Regions from separate parts of the Mesorhizobium sp. WSM3879 genome, predicted to be linked through region 1. Evidence: predicted binding sites of a transcription regulator. Region 1 holds the regulator's gene; each other region holds the start of a gene.

Evidence for each region. Region 1 encodes PhoB, which activates phosphate uptake and scavenging genes when phosphate is short. Its sites were predicted from a motif close to TGTCATNNANCTGTCAT; they were not measured.
Region 2: the regulator PhoB is predicted to act here: its motif matches at 2,362-2,378, upstream of ppk2 (polyphosphate kinase 2).
Region 3: the regulator PhoB is predicted to act here: its motif matches at 2,325-2,341, upstream of CK218_RS06765 (DUF1045 domain-containing protein).

The regions. Positions count from the first base shown of each region.
Region 1 is NZ_NSFZ01000007.1:151,184-155,272, reverse strand. Features, by position in the region: gene CK218_RS17650 (ROK family transcriptional regulator) at 236-1,471, shown strand; gene phoB (phosphate regulon transcriptional regulator PhoB) at 1,671-2,360, opposite strand; gene phoU (phosphate signaling complex protein PhoU) at 2,380-3,084, opposite strand; gene pstB (phosphate ABC transporter ATP-binding protein PstB) at 3,105-3,908, opposite strand; gene pstA (phosphate ABC transporter permease PstA) at 3,905-4,089, opposite strand, start outside.
Region 2 is NZ_NSFZ01000008.1:128,478-132,566, reverse strand. Features, by position in the region: gene CK218_RS19265 (GntR family transcriptional regulator) at 1-40, shown strand, start outside; gene CK218_RS19260 (glycosyl transferase family 90) at 155-1,126, shown strand; gene CK218_RS19255 (aldo/keto reductase) at 1,166-2,209, opposite strand; gene ppk2 (polyphosphate kinase 2) at 2,475-3,395, shown strand; gene CK218_RS19245 (dihydrofolate reductase family protein) at 3,438-4,085, opposite strand.
Region 3 is NZ_NSFZ01000003.1:46,247-50,335, reverse strand. Features, by position in the region: gene iolD (3D-(3,5/4)-trihydroxycyclohexane-1,2-dione acylhydrolase (decyclizing)) at 1-40, shown strand, start outside; gene iolE (myo-inosose-2 dehydratase) at 213-1,127, shown strand; gene CK218_RS06775 (hypothetical protein) at 1,191-1,403, shown strand; gene iolB (5-deoxy-glucuronate isomerase) at 1,418-2,230, shown strand; gene CK218_RS06765 (DUF1045 domain-containing protein) at 2,380-3,087, shown strand; gene CK218_RS06760 (alpha-D-ribose 1-methylphosphonate 5-triphosphate diphosphatase) at 3,119-4,089, shown strand, end outside.

The DNA.
Region 1 (4,089 bases):
TTCTGACGGTTTTTGAGGTGTCGCGTACTTTTTTTCGAGACCCGCAATAAATAATGACAGTGCCGACCGCTTCTGCCACTATCGCGGAACAGTTCGGAGGAAGCGCAGACCGCGTCCACCGAATATTTTAAAAAACCAGGACGGTTCGGGTGCCGGCGTCCGGGACTGAACCAATCTGGTGCGTCGCCGAGTCCTGTGCATGATCGAGAGGCCGCGCTGACTGGGAGGAGACAAAATGTCGGTCGGAATCCGCCACGACGACCTGCGCCGGCGCAACCGCGCCATGGTGCTCTCGGCCGTGCGCCGGGCCGGCCAGCCGTCGCGCACGGAAATCGCCGCGACCACCGGGCTCAGCCATTCGACCATTTCGGCGATCTCTTCCGACCTGATCCAGGAAGGCATCCTGGCCGAGAGCAAGCCGAGCGAGACCGCGTCTCTGAAGCGCGGCCGGCCACAGGTGGGCCTCGCGCTCAAGCCGGAGGCGGCGGCGGTGGTGACAGTGGTGCTGTCGCTCAATTTCCTCTCGGTCGCCGTTATCGATTATGCGGGCCAGGTCATCGCCGAGGAGCAGCGCCGCCTCGATACGCTCACCATGCCGCGCGACGAGCTGATCGGCGAATGCTTGGCGATCGTGCGGCGCCGGCTGGACGATCCGGACCTCGACGTCGGCAGCGTCGCCCGCATCGCCATGGGCATCCAGGGCATCACCGATTCCCATGCCCGCGCCATGCTGTGGTCGCCGATCACGCCGCTGACCGACATTCCCTTCGCCGACATCCTGGAAAAGGAATTCGGCATTCCGGCCACCATGGAAAACGACTGCAACATGATGGCTGTGGCGCTGCAGTGGCGCGATCCCCACCGCTATCGCGACAATTTCATCGCCATTCTGCTCTCGCACGGCATCGGCATGGGCCTGGTGCTGAAGGGCGAGCTGTTCACCGGCACACATTCGTCCGGCGGCGAGTTCGGCCACATGATCCATCGTCCGAGCGGCGCGCTCTGCCGTTGCGGACGCCGCGGCTGCGTCGAGGCCTATGCCGGCAACTACGCCATCTGGCGCAGCGCCATGAAGATGAGCGAGGACGCCGAGCCGATCGATGTCGGCGACGCCGACATGCGGGCGCTCGCCGCCAAGGCGCGCGAGACAGATGGCCCGGAGCGCGAGGCCTATCGCCGGGCCGGGGAGGCGCTGGGCTTCGGCCTTGGCAGCCTGTTCGCGCTGATCGACCCGGCGCCGGTCGCCATGGTCGGCGTCAGCGCCGCCGCCTTCGACCTGATCGAGCCGGCGCTGCGCGAGGCGATCGCCCAGACCGCCGGCGGCCAGCATTCAAATTCGATCTCCTTCGATACCGAGCCGAACGAATTGCCGCTGATCCGCGAAGGCTGCGCCGTGCGCGCGCTGACCTTCGTCGACCAGGAGATTTTCGCCTCGGGCGTGCAGGCAAGAGCGGGCAAGAACGTAGCCTGAGCAGCTTCGAGAGCGATCGTTAGCTTCCGAGCATCCTGCAGACGCCGGAGATTAGTGAAGCCCCCCGCAGCTTCGTCATTCCAGGGCGGAGCAGGAGCGGAGCTCCCTCCGCCCGTGGATGACGAAGCACAGGCGTCTCGGCTACCCACCAACGCAGATCCCGGAATTGCCGAACCCGTCAGAACATCGAGCCGAGGATCTAGTCTTCCTTGATCGCATAGCCCGCCCCGCGAATGGTGCGGATCACATCGGGCATCCGGCCGTTGTTGACCGCCTTGCGCAGGCGTCCGACATGCACGTCCACGGTGCGCTCGTCGATATAGATCGTCTCGCCCCAGACATTGTCGAGCAGCTGGCTGCGCGAGAACACCCGGCCGGGATGCCGCATCATGAATTCCAGCAGCCGGAACTCGGTCGGACCGAGCCTGATCTCGCTCTTCTTGCGGTAGACGCGGTGCGATTCGCGGTCGAGGACGATGTCACCGACCTTGAGCACGCTGGACAGCACCTCCGGCTTGGCGCGGCGCAGCAGCGCCTTGACCCTGGCCATGAACTCCGGTGTCGAGAACGGCTTGACCAGATAGTCGTCGGCGCCCGTCGAGAGGCCGCGCACCCTGTCGCTTTCCTCGCCGCGCGCCGTCAGCATGATGATCGGCAGGCGTTCGGTCTCGGGCCGCATCCTGAGGCGCCGGCAAAGCTCGATGCCGGACACCGCCGGCACCATCCAGTCGAGCACCAGCAGGTCGGGCACATTCTCCTGCAGGCGGATCTCGGCCTCGTCGCCGCGCGTCACCACCTCGACCTGATAGCCCTCGGATTCGAGGTTGTAGCGGAGCAGCACCCCCAGCGGCTCCTCGTCCTCCACCACCATGATGCGTGGCGCGATCATTTAGCAGGCACCTTCGCTGTCAGGCCGCCGGCGCCGACATCGCCGTCTCGTCCTGCTTAGGACGATTCGCGGGCAATTGCGTGCCGGTCAGCACATAGTAGGCGTTCTCGGCGATGTTGGTGACGTGATCGCCGATGCGCTCCAGATTCTTGGCGCAGAACAACAGATGCGTGCAAGCCGTGATGTTGCGCGGATCCTCCATCATGTAGGTCAGGAGCTCGCGGAAGACGGAGGTGTATTTGACGTCGATGCGCTCGTCGTCGTTGCGGAGCTTGGCGAGCGCCGTGGCGTCGCCGGTCGCGTATTCCTCGATCACGCCCTGGACCTGGATCAGCACCAGCTGCGCCATCGAGTCGATGGAGTGCGAAAGGTCGCGCGGCGCGGCGCTGATGCCGACCGAGCCGACGCGCTTGGCGATGTTCTTGGCAAGGTCGCCGATGCGCTCGAGATCGCCGGCCATGCGGATGGCGCCAACGACGCTGCGCAGGTCGTCGGCCATCGGCTGGCGTTTGGCAATCAGCGTGATGGCGCGATCGTCGAGCTCGCGCTGGCGCGCGTCCATGATGGCATCGTCGGAGACCACGCGCTGCGCCAGCGCGTTGTCGGAATTCAGCAGAGCCTTGGTCGACGCGCCGACCATCGAGCCGGCAAGATCGCCCATGTCGCGGATGAGCTGGCTGATCTGCCTCAGATCCTCGTCGAAGGAAGCGACCGTATGGGCCATGGTTATGTCCTCGTATGAACTCAGCCGAAGCGGCCGGTGATGTAGTCCTGCGTGCGCTTCTCGCGGGGCGAGGTGAAGATCTTCTCGGTCCGGTCGAATTCGATCAGCTCGCCGAGATACATGAACGCCGTCTGCCGCGACACGCGCGCCGCCTGCTGCATGTTGTGGGTGACGATCACGATCGTGTAGTCGGCCTGCAGCTCGTCGATCAGCTCCTCGATCTTGGCGGTCGAGAGCGGATCGAGCGCCGATGCCGGCTCGTCGAGCAGGATGACCTCCGGCTTCACCGCCACGGTGCGGGCGATGCAGAGCCGCTGCTGCTGGCCGCCCGAAAGGCTCTGGCCACTGGCGTTGAGCTTGTCCTTGACCTCGTTCCACAGCGCGGCGCGCTTCAGCGCCTGTTCGACGCGATTGTCCATCTCGGCCTTGCTGATCTTCTCATACAGCCTGACGCCGAAGGCGATGTTCTCGTAGATCGACATCGGGAACGGCGTCGGCTTCTGGAACACCATGCCGATCTTGGTCCTGAGCAGGTTGAGGTCCTGCGAGGGGTCGAGGATGTTCTTGCCGTCGAGCAGCACCTGGCCTTCGGCGCTCTGCTTCGGGTAGAGCTCGTAGATGCGGTTGAGCACGCGCAGCAGCGTCGACTTTCCGCAGCCCGAAGGTCCGATGAAGGCGGTGACGCTGCGCTCGGGCAGCGACAGGTTGATGTCCTTCAGCGCCTTCGACTGGCCATAGTAGAAGTTGAGGTTCTTGACTTCGATCTTGGCCTTCTCGGCGGTCGTCTCGGCTACGTTCAGGTCGGTGGACAACATCGGTTTCATCTGTCCTCTCTGCGTCCGGTAAGGCTGCGGGCGAAGATGCTCAGCCCGAGAACCGTCAGGGTGATTATCAGTGCGCCCGTCCAGGCCAGTTGCTGCCATTCCTCATAAGGGCTCAGCGCAAACTGGAAGATGGTCACCGGCAGGCTGGCCATCGGCGCGTTGAGATTGCTCGACCAGAACT
Region 2 (4,089 bases), on a different contig from region 1:
CGGCCTGCGCGCCAGGGGCTTTGCCGTCGTCGCTGCCTGATCCTCGCCCATCGTCGAATATTAGAACTTCAACAAGTTCGTCAGCTTGGGCGGGCTTGCAAGATGTTCGGCACAATGCTGTAGGAGGCGACGGACATCTTTAAACGACGGACGCATGGCCTCGCCCTTACGCACCGCAGCGCGGGTATTTTATTTCATACGCAACATCACGCGCGATGTGGCGCCGCAGGCTCTCTTTCGCCAGCGGCTTGCGCGCCGGCTGGACCAGGCGAGGCTCTCCAGCAAAACGGTCCGTGATCGGGTCAACTACTACAACCGGCTCGACCATAGCTTCGTGCCGAGCGCGGCGGCCGTGCCGGCCAGTCAAATACCCAAGTTCGGGAGTATGTACTATTACGACCTGAAGGAGTTCGCCCGCTACTTCGATCGCCACCTGCTCATCGATCTCGAGTTCGGCGACGTCGTCGACGTTCCGGCGGTGCCGTCAATCGTCAAGGACCGGCCGATCCGTAACGACAACGGCAACGCCGTGATCATGAAGCTCGACAAGTTCCGCCATTTCAACATGCCAAAGGACAATCTGTCCTTCGCCGACAAGCGCCCGATGGCGGTCTGGCGCGGTCATTTCAACAATCCGATCCGCAAACGGTTTGTCGATGCCGTGCGCGACCTGCCATCTTGCGATGCCGGCTCGCCCAAGCCAAGCGCCCCGGAGAACTATCGCAAGCCGTATCTCACGATCGCGCAGCAGCGGCAGTTCCGCTACATCGTCTCGCTCGAAGGCAATGACGTGGCGACGAACCTCAAGTGGATCATGAGCTCGAATTCGCTCTGCCTGATGCCGCCGCCGACCTACGAAACCTGGTTCGCCGAGGCTGAGCTCGAGGCCGATGTCCACTACGTGCCTCTGGCGTCGGATTTTTCGGACGTCGCCGACAAGATCGCCTATTTCGAAAAGCACCCGGCGGAAGCCCAACGCATCATAACGGCGGCCAACGCCTATTGCCGCCGGTTCAGCAACGAAAAGGACGAGCGGGCGGTATCGCTGCTCGTCCTCTACAAATATTTCGTGCTCAGCGGCCAGATCGAACCCGACCCGGAGGTCTGGCGTTTTATCGCCGGCTGACCTCCGCGCGTTTTCGGGCGCGGAGCACGGCGCGAATTCTCAGATATCGCTGCGGTCGAGCACCAGGTCGGCGGGGCCGAACCGGTTCTTGGCGGTGAGCTGCTGGTGCCAGTAGGGATAAAGCACCGGCGGCCGGCTGACGTCGTCGAGGCGCAGGCGCTCGTCCAGGGACAGCGTCAGGCTGGCCGCGGCGAGGTTGTCCTTGAGCTGGGCTTCGTTGCGGGCGCCGATCACCAGCGAAGAAACGGCCGGGCGGCCGAGCAGCCAGGCAAGCGCCACCTGTGCCGCCGAAACGCCGCGCGCCTTGCCGATTTCGACCAGAACGTCGACGATCCGCCACAACCTGTCCTCGTCGCGGATCGGCGGTTCGGACCAGCCGCCAAGCTGGCGGGCCGTCGGGCTGTCGCGGCGGTATTTGCCCGACAGCAGGCCGCCGGCCAGCGGGCTCCACACCAGCACGCCAAGACCCTGGTCGACCGAGATCGGCAGCAACTCGTACTCCGCCTCGCGCGCTTCAAGCGTGTAGTGGATCTGCTGCGTGACGAAGCGCGGCTGATGATGGCTGTCGCTGATCGAGAGCGCCTTCATCACCTGCCAGCCCGAATAATTGGAACAGCCGACATAACGGACCTTGCCCTGGCTGACCAAAGTGTCGAACGCAGCGATCGTTTCCTCCAGCGGCGTGACCCCATCCCACTCATGCAGGAAATAGATGTCGATGACGTCGGTCTTGAGCCGCTTCAGGCTCCGCTCGCATTCCCGGATCAGGTGATGGCGCGACAGGCCTTCGTCGTTGGGGCCGTTTCCGATCCGCATGCGCGCCTTGGAGGCGATGAGCACATCGTTCTTGCGCTTGCCGCCGAGCGCCTCGCCGACGATCTCCTCCGACAGGCCGTTCGAATACACGTTGGCGGTGTCGATGAGATTGATGCCGGCATCGATGCAGGTATCAACGATGCGGCTCGCCTCCGAGAGATCGGATTTGCCGACGGCGGCGAACGGGCCCGTCCCGCCGAAGGTCATCGTGCCAAGGGTCAATGTCGAAACCTTCAGTCCGGAACGGCCAAGCGTGCGGTATTCCATGTCAGGTCCTTGCGATTTGTTTTGAAGAGGCGCGCCGTCGCGGGCGCCGGAAGACGCGAGGTGTATTTGTAGGACAATTCGGGCGGCTTGTCGCCCCGCCATCGATACGGGCCGATCACATATCGGCTGGTCCAGCGTTGCCGGCTCCTGCTCGCAATAAAACCGTCATTGCGCGTCTGTATCTCAGTCGGCTTACGGAGTTGTGCTTCCGGCCGCGGCCGGAGCGCATCCGAGGCGAAAGTGGCTGACAGGCAGGAGCTGCGCAATGAACGAGGTCAAGACGAATTCCGGAGCCAAGGATTGGCTGGAAGCCGAACTCGAGGACACGCTCGACGAGGACTACGAGCTGGAGATTTCCGAACCCGCGCTCTCGCTCGAGATCGCCAGGATCTACAAGAAGTCGCATCCGCCCTCCATCGAGCGAATTACCTATTTCCGCGAGCTGCTGCGGCTGCAGTCGGAGCTCATCAAGCTGCAGTCCTGGGTTGCCTACCACAAGAAGAAGCTGGTGGTGATCTTCGAGGGACGCGACTCGGCCGGCAAGGGCGGCGTCATCAAGCGCATCACCCAGCGCCTCAACCCGCGCATATGCCGCGTCGTCGCGCTGCCTGCGCCGACCGAGCGTGAAAGATCGCAATGGTATTTCCAGCGCTACGTGCCGCATCTGCCGGCGGGCGGCGAGATCGTGCTGTTCGACCGCTCCTGGTACAACCGATCGGGCGTCGAGCGGGTGATGGGCTTTGCTAATGCGGATCAGGTCGAAGACTTTTTCCGCGACGTGCCGGAATTCGAACGCATGCTGGTGCGCTCCGGCATCACGCTGGTGAAATACTGGTTCTCGATTACCGACGAGGAGCAGCAGATGCGCTTTTTGATGCGCATCCACGATCCGATGAAGCAGTGGAAGCTGTCGCCGATGGACCTGCAGTCGCGCGTGCGCTGGGAACAATACACCAAAGCCAAGGAAGAGACCTTCGCCCGTACCAACATCAAGGAAGCACCCTGGTTCATTGTCGAAGGCAACGACAAGAAGCGGGCCCGACTGAACTGCATCGATCACCTGCTGCAGCAAATGCCTTACGAAGACGTGCCGCATGAGGAGATCACGCTGCCGGAGCGCGTCTTCAACCCGTCCTACGAGCGCCAGGTGCTGCCGCGCGAGCTTTATGTGCCGGCGAAGTATTGAGCACTTCGCCATTTCCCACAGAGGAAGAAGGGGGAGCCGAGCTTACGCCCGCCCGATCATCACATGCGTCGCGTCGGCGGTCGCGACCTGGCTGGTGCAGCGGTAGCCGAGCTTCGGCATGTCCAGTCCAGCGAAAAGATGCTCGCCGGAGCCGAGCAGGATTGGCGAGATCGCGAGATGCATCTCGTCGATCAGGCTTTCCTTCAGATATTGCCGGATCGTGGCAACGCCGCCGCCGACCCGCACATCCTTGTCCTTGGCGGCCGCCTTTGCCTGTTCGAGCGCCGAATGGATGCCGTCGGTGACGAAGTAAAACGTCGTGCCGCCTTCCATTAAGATCGGCGCCCGCTTGTGATGGGTGAGCACGAAGACCGGCACGTGATAGGGCGGGTTGTCGCCCCACCAGCCTTTCCAGCTCTCGTCCGGCCATTCGCCGCGGACCGGCCCGAACATGTTGCGGCCGAGGATCCAGGCGCCGACATTCTCGAAACTGCGCACGGCGAAGCTGTCGTCGATGCCCTTGGTCCCGCCCTCTTTGCCGATCACCATCTCACGAAAGGTGCGCGTGCCGATCATCCATTTATGCAGTCCTTCGCCGCCGACGCCGAGCGGGTTTTCGAGAGTCTGATCGGGGCCGGCGCCGTAGCCGTCCAGCGACAGGGTAAAAGCGTTGACGCGCAGCTTTGACATGATC
Region 3 (4,089 bases), on a different contig from region 1:
GTATGACGAGAAAAAGCTCATGCGGAGCTTAGGTGATTGAAGCTGGCACTGCCCCTCACCCTTGCCCTCTCCCCGTGAAGAACGGGGAGAGGGGCCGCCAGCGCTGAAGCCTGTCCCTTCTCCCCGTCATTCACGGGGAGAAGGTGCCGGCAGGCGGATGAGGAGCAGCGCCGACGAGCGAAAGTTGAACGATCCAAAGCTGGAGTGACGACTTGAAAGCCAAACTGGGCATGTCTCCCATCGCGTGGTGGAACGACGATCTCGTGGAATTGAGCGATGATGTGTCGCTGGAGGAGTGTTTGCGCCAGTCGCGCTCGGCCGGCTTCACCGGCATGGAGATGGGCCGCCGCTTCCCCAACGATCCGAAGGTGATGCTGCCGATCCTGAAAGAGGCCGACGTCACGCTCTGCGGCGGCTGGTTCTCCGGCACGCTGGTCGATGAGGACATGTCGAAGAACAAGGATCGCATCCAGCCGATGATCGACTTGTTCAAGGCGGTCAACGCGCCTTGCATCGTCTATGGCGAGGTCGGCCGCTCCATCCAGGGCGACCGCTCCAAGCCTCTTGCCACCAAGCCACGGCTTTCCGGCGACGAGATGAAGGCCTATGGCCGACGCGTCACCGAATTCGGCGAATGGTGCGCCGACCAGGGTATGCCGCTTTCCTACCATCATCACATGGCGGCCGTGGTCGAGACCGAGCCGGAACTCGATTCCTTCATGCATCATTCCGGCGAGGGCATCCCGCTGCTGCTCGATGCCGGCCATCTCGCCTTCGCCGGCGGCGATGTGTTGCGCGCCATCGACAACCACCACAAGCGCATCAACCACGTCCATGTGAAGGACGTGCGCATGAACGTGATCGACGGGCTCGACCGCACGAAGCAGTCCTTCCTCGATGCCGTCGCGCTCGGCGCCTTCACCGTGCCCGGCGACGGCTCGCTCGATTTCGGCGCGATCGTCCAGCGCTTCGCCGACTACGGCTATGAAGGCTGGTTCGTGGTCGAGGCCGAGCAGGATCCGAAAAAGAACCCGCCGCTGAGGATGGCTGAGGTCGGCCACAAGGAGCTGATGCGGGTGATGACGGCCGCCGGTTATACGGTGGAGACGCAGGGCTTCCCGGCGTAAACGGTGGATTCGTCCGGCCGCTCGGTCTATCTGATGCGTTTGGACAAGTCCCGGATTGGCGCGATGAAAGACTATGAGCACCCCTTCTTCCGACCGCTGTGGCGGCGCATTGCCGTCGTTGCCGTCTGCCTAATCTGGTCGGTGATCGAATTCGCCTCCGGCACGCCGTTCTGGGGTGTAATCGCGCTCGGCTTCGCCGGTTACGCGGTGTGGCAGTTCTTCTACCTCTACAAGCCGGCCGAGGAGCCCAAGCCTCCGGCCGAGCCGAAGGAATGACCCAGGAGACAAAAATGTCGAAACTGCTCGTCAAGGCCGACAAGGGCCACGGCCACGTCGCCCACGTCACCCCGCAAAGCGCGGGCTGGACTTACGTGGGTTTCGATCTCCACCGGTTGCGGCCGGGCGAGACGGCCGCCGGCGAGACGGGCGAGCGCGAGGTCTGCCTGGTGTTGGTCACCGGCAAGGGCAAGGCTGCGGCCGGCGGCAAGGATCTCGGCCTGCTCGGCAAGCGCATGTCGCCCTTCAAGGGCAAACCCTGGTCGGTCTATGTGCCGCAAGGCTCCGACTGGTCGGTGACCGCCGACACCGAACTGGAGCTTGCCGTCTGCTCGGCGCCCGGTCTTGGCGGCGGCCTGCCCGCCCGCGTCATTGCGCCCGACGATCTCGGTCAGGAAGTGCGCGGCAAGGGCACCAACACCCGCTACGTCACCAACATCCTGCCCGAGGGCAAGCCGGCCGACTCGCTGCTGGTGGTCGAGGTCATCACGCCCGGCGGCCATACCTCCAGCTATCCGCCGCACAAACACGACCAGGACAATCTGCCGGCCGAGTCCTATCTCGAGGAGACCTATTATCACCGCCTCAACCCGCCGCAGGGTTTCGCCTTCCAGCGCGTCTACACCGACGCCGACAGAAATGGCGTGCGCGACCTGGACGAGGCGATGGCGATCGAGGACGGCGATGTCGTGCTGGTGCCCAAGGGCTACCACCCGTGTGCGGCCTGCCACGGCTATGATCTCTATTATCTCAACGTCATGGCCGGCCCGAAGCGGACGTGGAAATTCCACAACGCCGCTGAGCATGAGTGGCTGATGAAGGCGTGAGATTTTTCATCGCCCTCAACCTGTTGGTCCAGTTCGGGAAAATCGTCGGCTAAGGACCGCCGGAGCCTGGGTTGCCTTCGAAAACCCATGAAAGCTTCGTCAATCCGTCATGGAAATCACCTATGGCAGCGGTCTGACGAGGATTTTCGATGCGCTATGCCATTTACTTTACCCCGAGGCAGGATGAGCCGCTGGCGCGGATCGCCGCCAACTGGCTGGGGCGCGACCCGTTCGGCGCGCCGACGCGGCCGGTCGAGGGTGTGGGTGACCTGTCGGCGGCGGAAGTTGCCTTCCACACCGCCTCGGCACGGCGCTATGGCTTCCACGCGACGCTGAAGGCGCCGTTCCGGCTGGCGCCGAGCGAAACGGAAGCCTCGCTGCGGGCGGCGCTCGACGATTTCGCCGAGGCCACGCCACCAGTCGTCATCCCGCGTCTGGTCGTCGGCCAGATCGACGGCTTTTTCGCGCTGGTGCCGGAAAGTCCTTTCGAGCCGCTCAACAATTTCGCCGGCGAGGTCGTGCGCGCCTTCGACCGTTTCCGCGCGCCGCTGACCGAGGCCGAGATCGAGCGCCGCAGTCCAGACTCGCTGAAGCCGGATGAGTTTCGCAACCTCTGCCAGTGGGGTTATCCCTACGTCTTCGAGACATTCCGCTTCCACATGACGCTCTCCGGACGGGTCGGGCCACAGGAAAGCCCGCGCCTTCGCGCTGCAATCGACAGCCTGTTCGCGGATGTTCTGCAGCGTCCGGTGCCGGTGGATGCGCTGACGCTGTTCGTCGAAACCGAACCGGGCGCGCCCTTCATGGTGCTCTCGCACCACGTGCTTGGACGCGGCCCGGCCAGAAAAACCGCCTGATGTCCGCCCCGCCTGAGATAGGACTGCTGAAATGACCGCCGAGATCGTTTTGAACAATGCCCGCATCGTGCTGCCCGACGAGATCGTCGCGGGCTCGCTGCTGCTGCGCGATGGGCTGATCGCCGCGATCGAGCCGGGTGCGGCCCGCACCGGCGAGGACATGGGCGGCGACTACATCATCCCGGGTCTCGTCGAGCTGCACACCGATCACCTCGAAGGCCATTACGCGCCGCGTCCGAAAGTGCGCTGGAACCCGATCGCCGCCGTGCTCGCCCACGATGCGCAGGTGGCGACCGCCGGCATCACCACGGTGCTCGACGCCTTGCGTGTCGGCATGGACGAGGATGCCGACCTGAAGTCCGACGACGTGCGCAAGCTCGCCGATGCGATCGAGGACAGCGTGCGCCAGGATCGGCTCAGGGCCGACCACTTCATCCATCTGCGGTGCGAGGTCTCGGCGCCGGATTGCCTCGAGGCCTTCGCCAATTTCGAGACCGACGACAGGGTGAAGCTCGCCTCGCTGATGGACCATGCGCCGGGCCAGCGCCAGTTCGTCGATCTCGAGACCTACGCCTATTATTACCAGCGCAAGCTGAAGCTCACCGACCGCGACTTCCAGAAATTCTGCGAGAAGCGTATGGCGGAATCGGCCAAGAATTCCGGGCCGAACCGCGTCTTCATTTCCGCCGCCTGCCGCGAGCGCGGCATCGTGCTTGCCAGCCACGACGATGCGACGGCCGGCCATGTCGACGAGGCGGTGGAGCAGGGCGTGCGCGTTGCCGAATTCCCGACCACCGAGGAGGCGGCGAGGGCCTCGAAGGCGGCAGGCCTCGGCGTGCTGATGGGCGCGCCCAACGTCATGCGCGGCTCCTCGCATTCGGGCAATGTGTCGGCGCGCTCGCTTGCCGGCGACGGTTTGCTCGACATCCTGTCGTCCGACTATATCCCCTTCAGCCTGATTCAGTCCGCCTTCTTCCTCGGCGATGTCGTGGAAGGCATTTC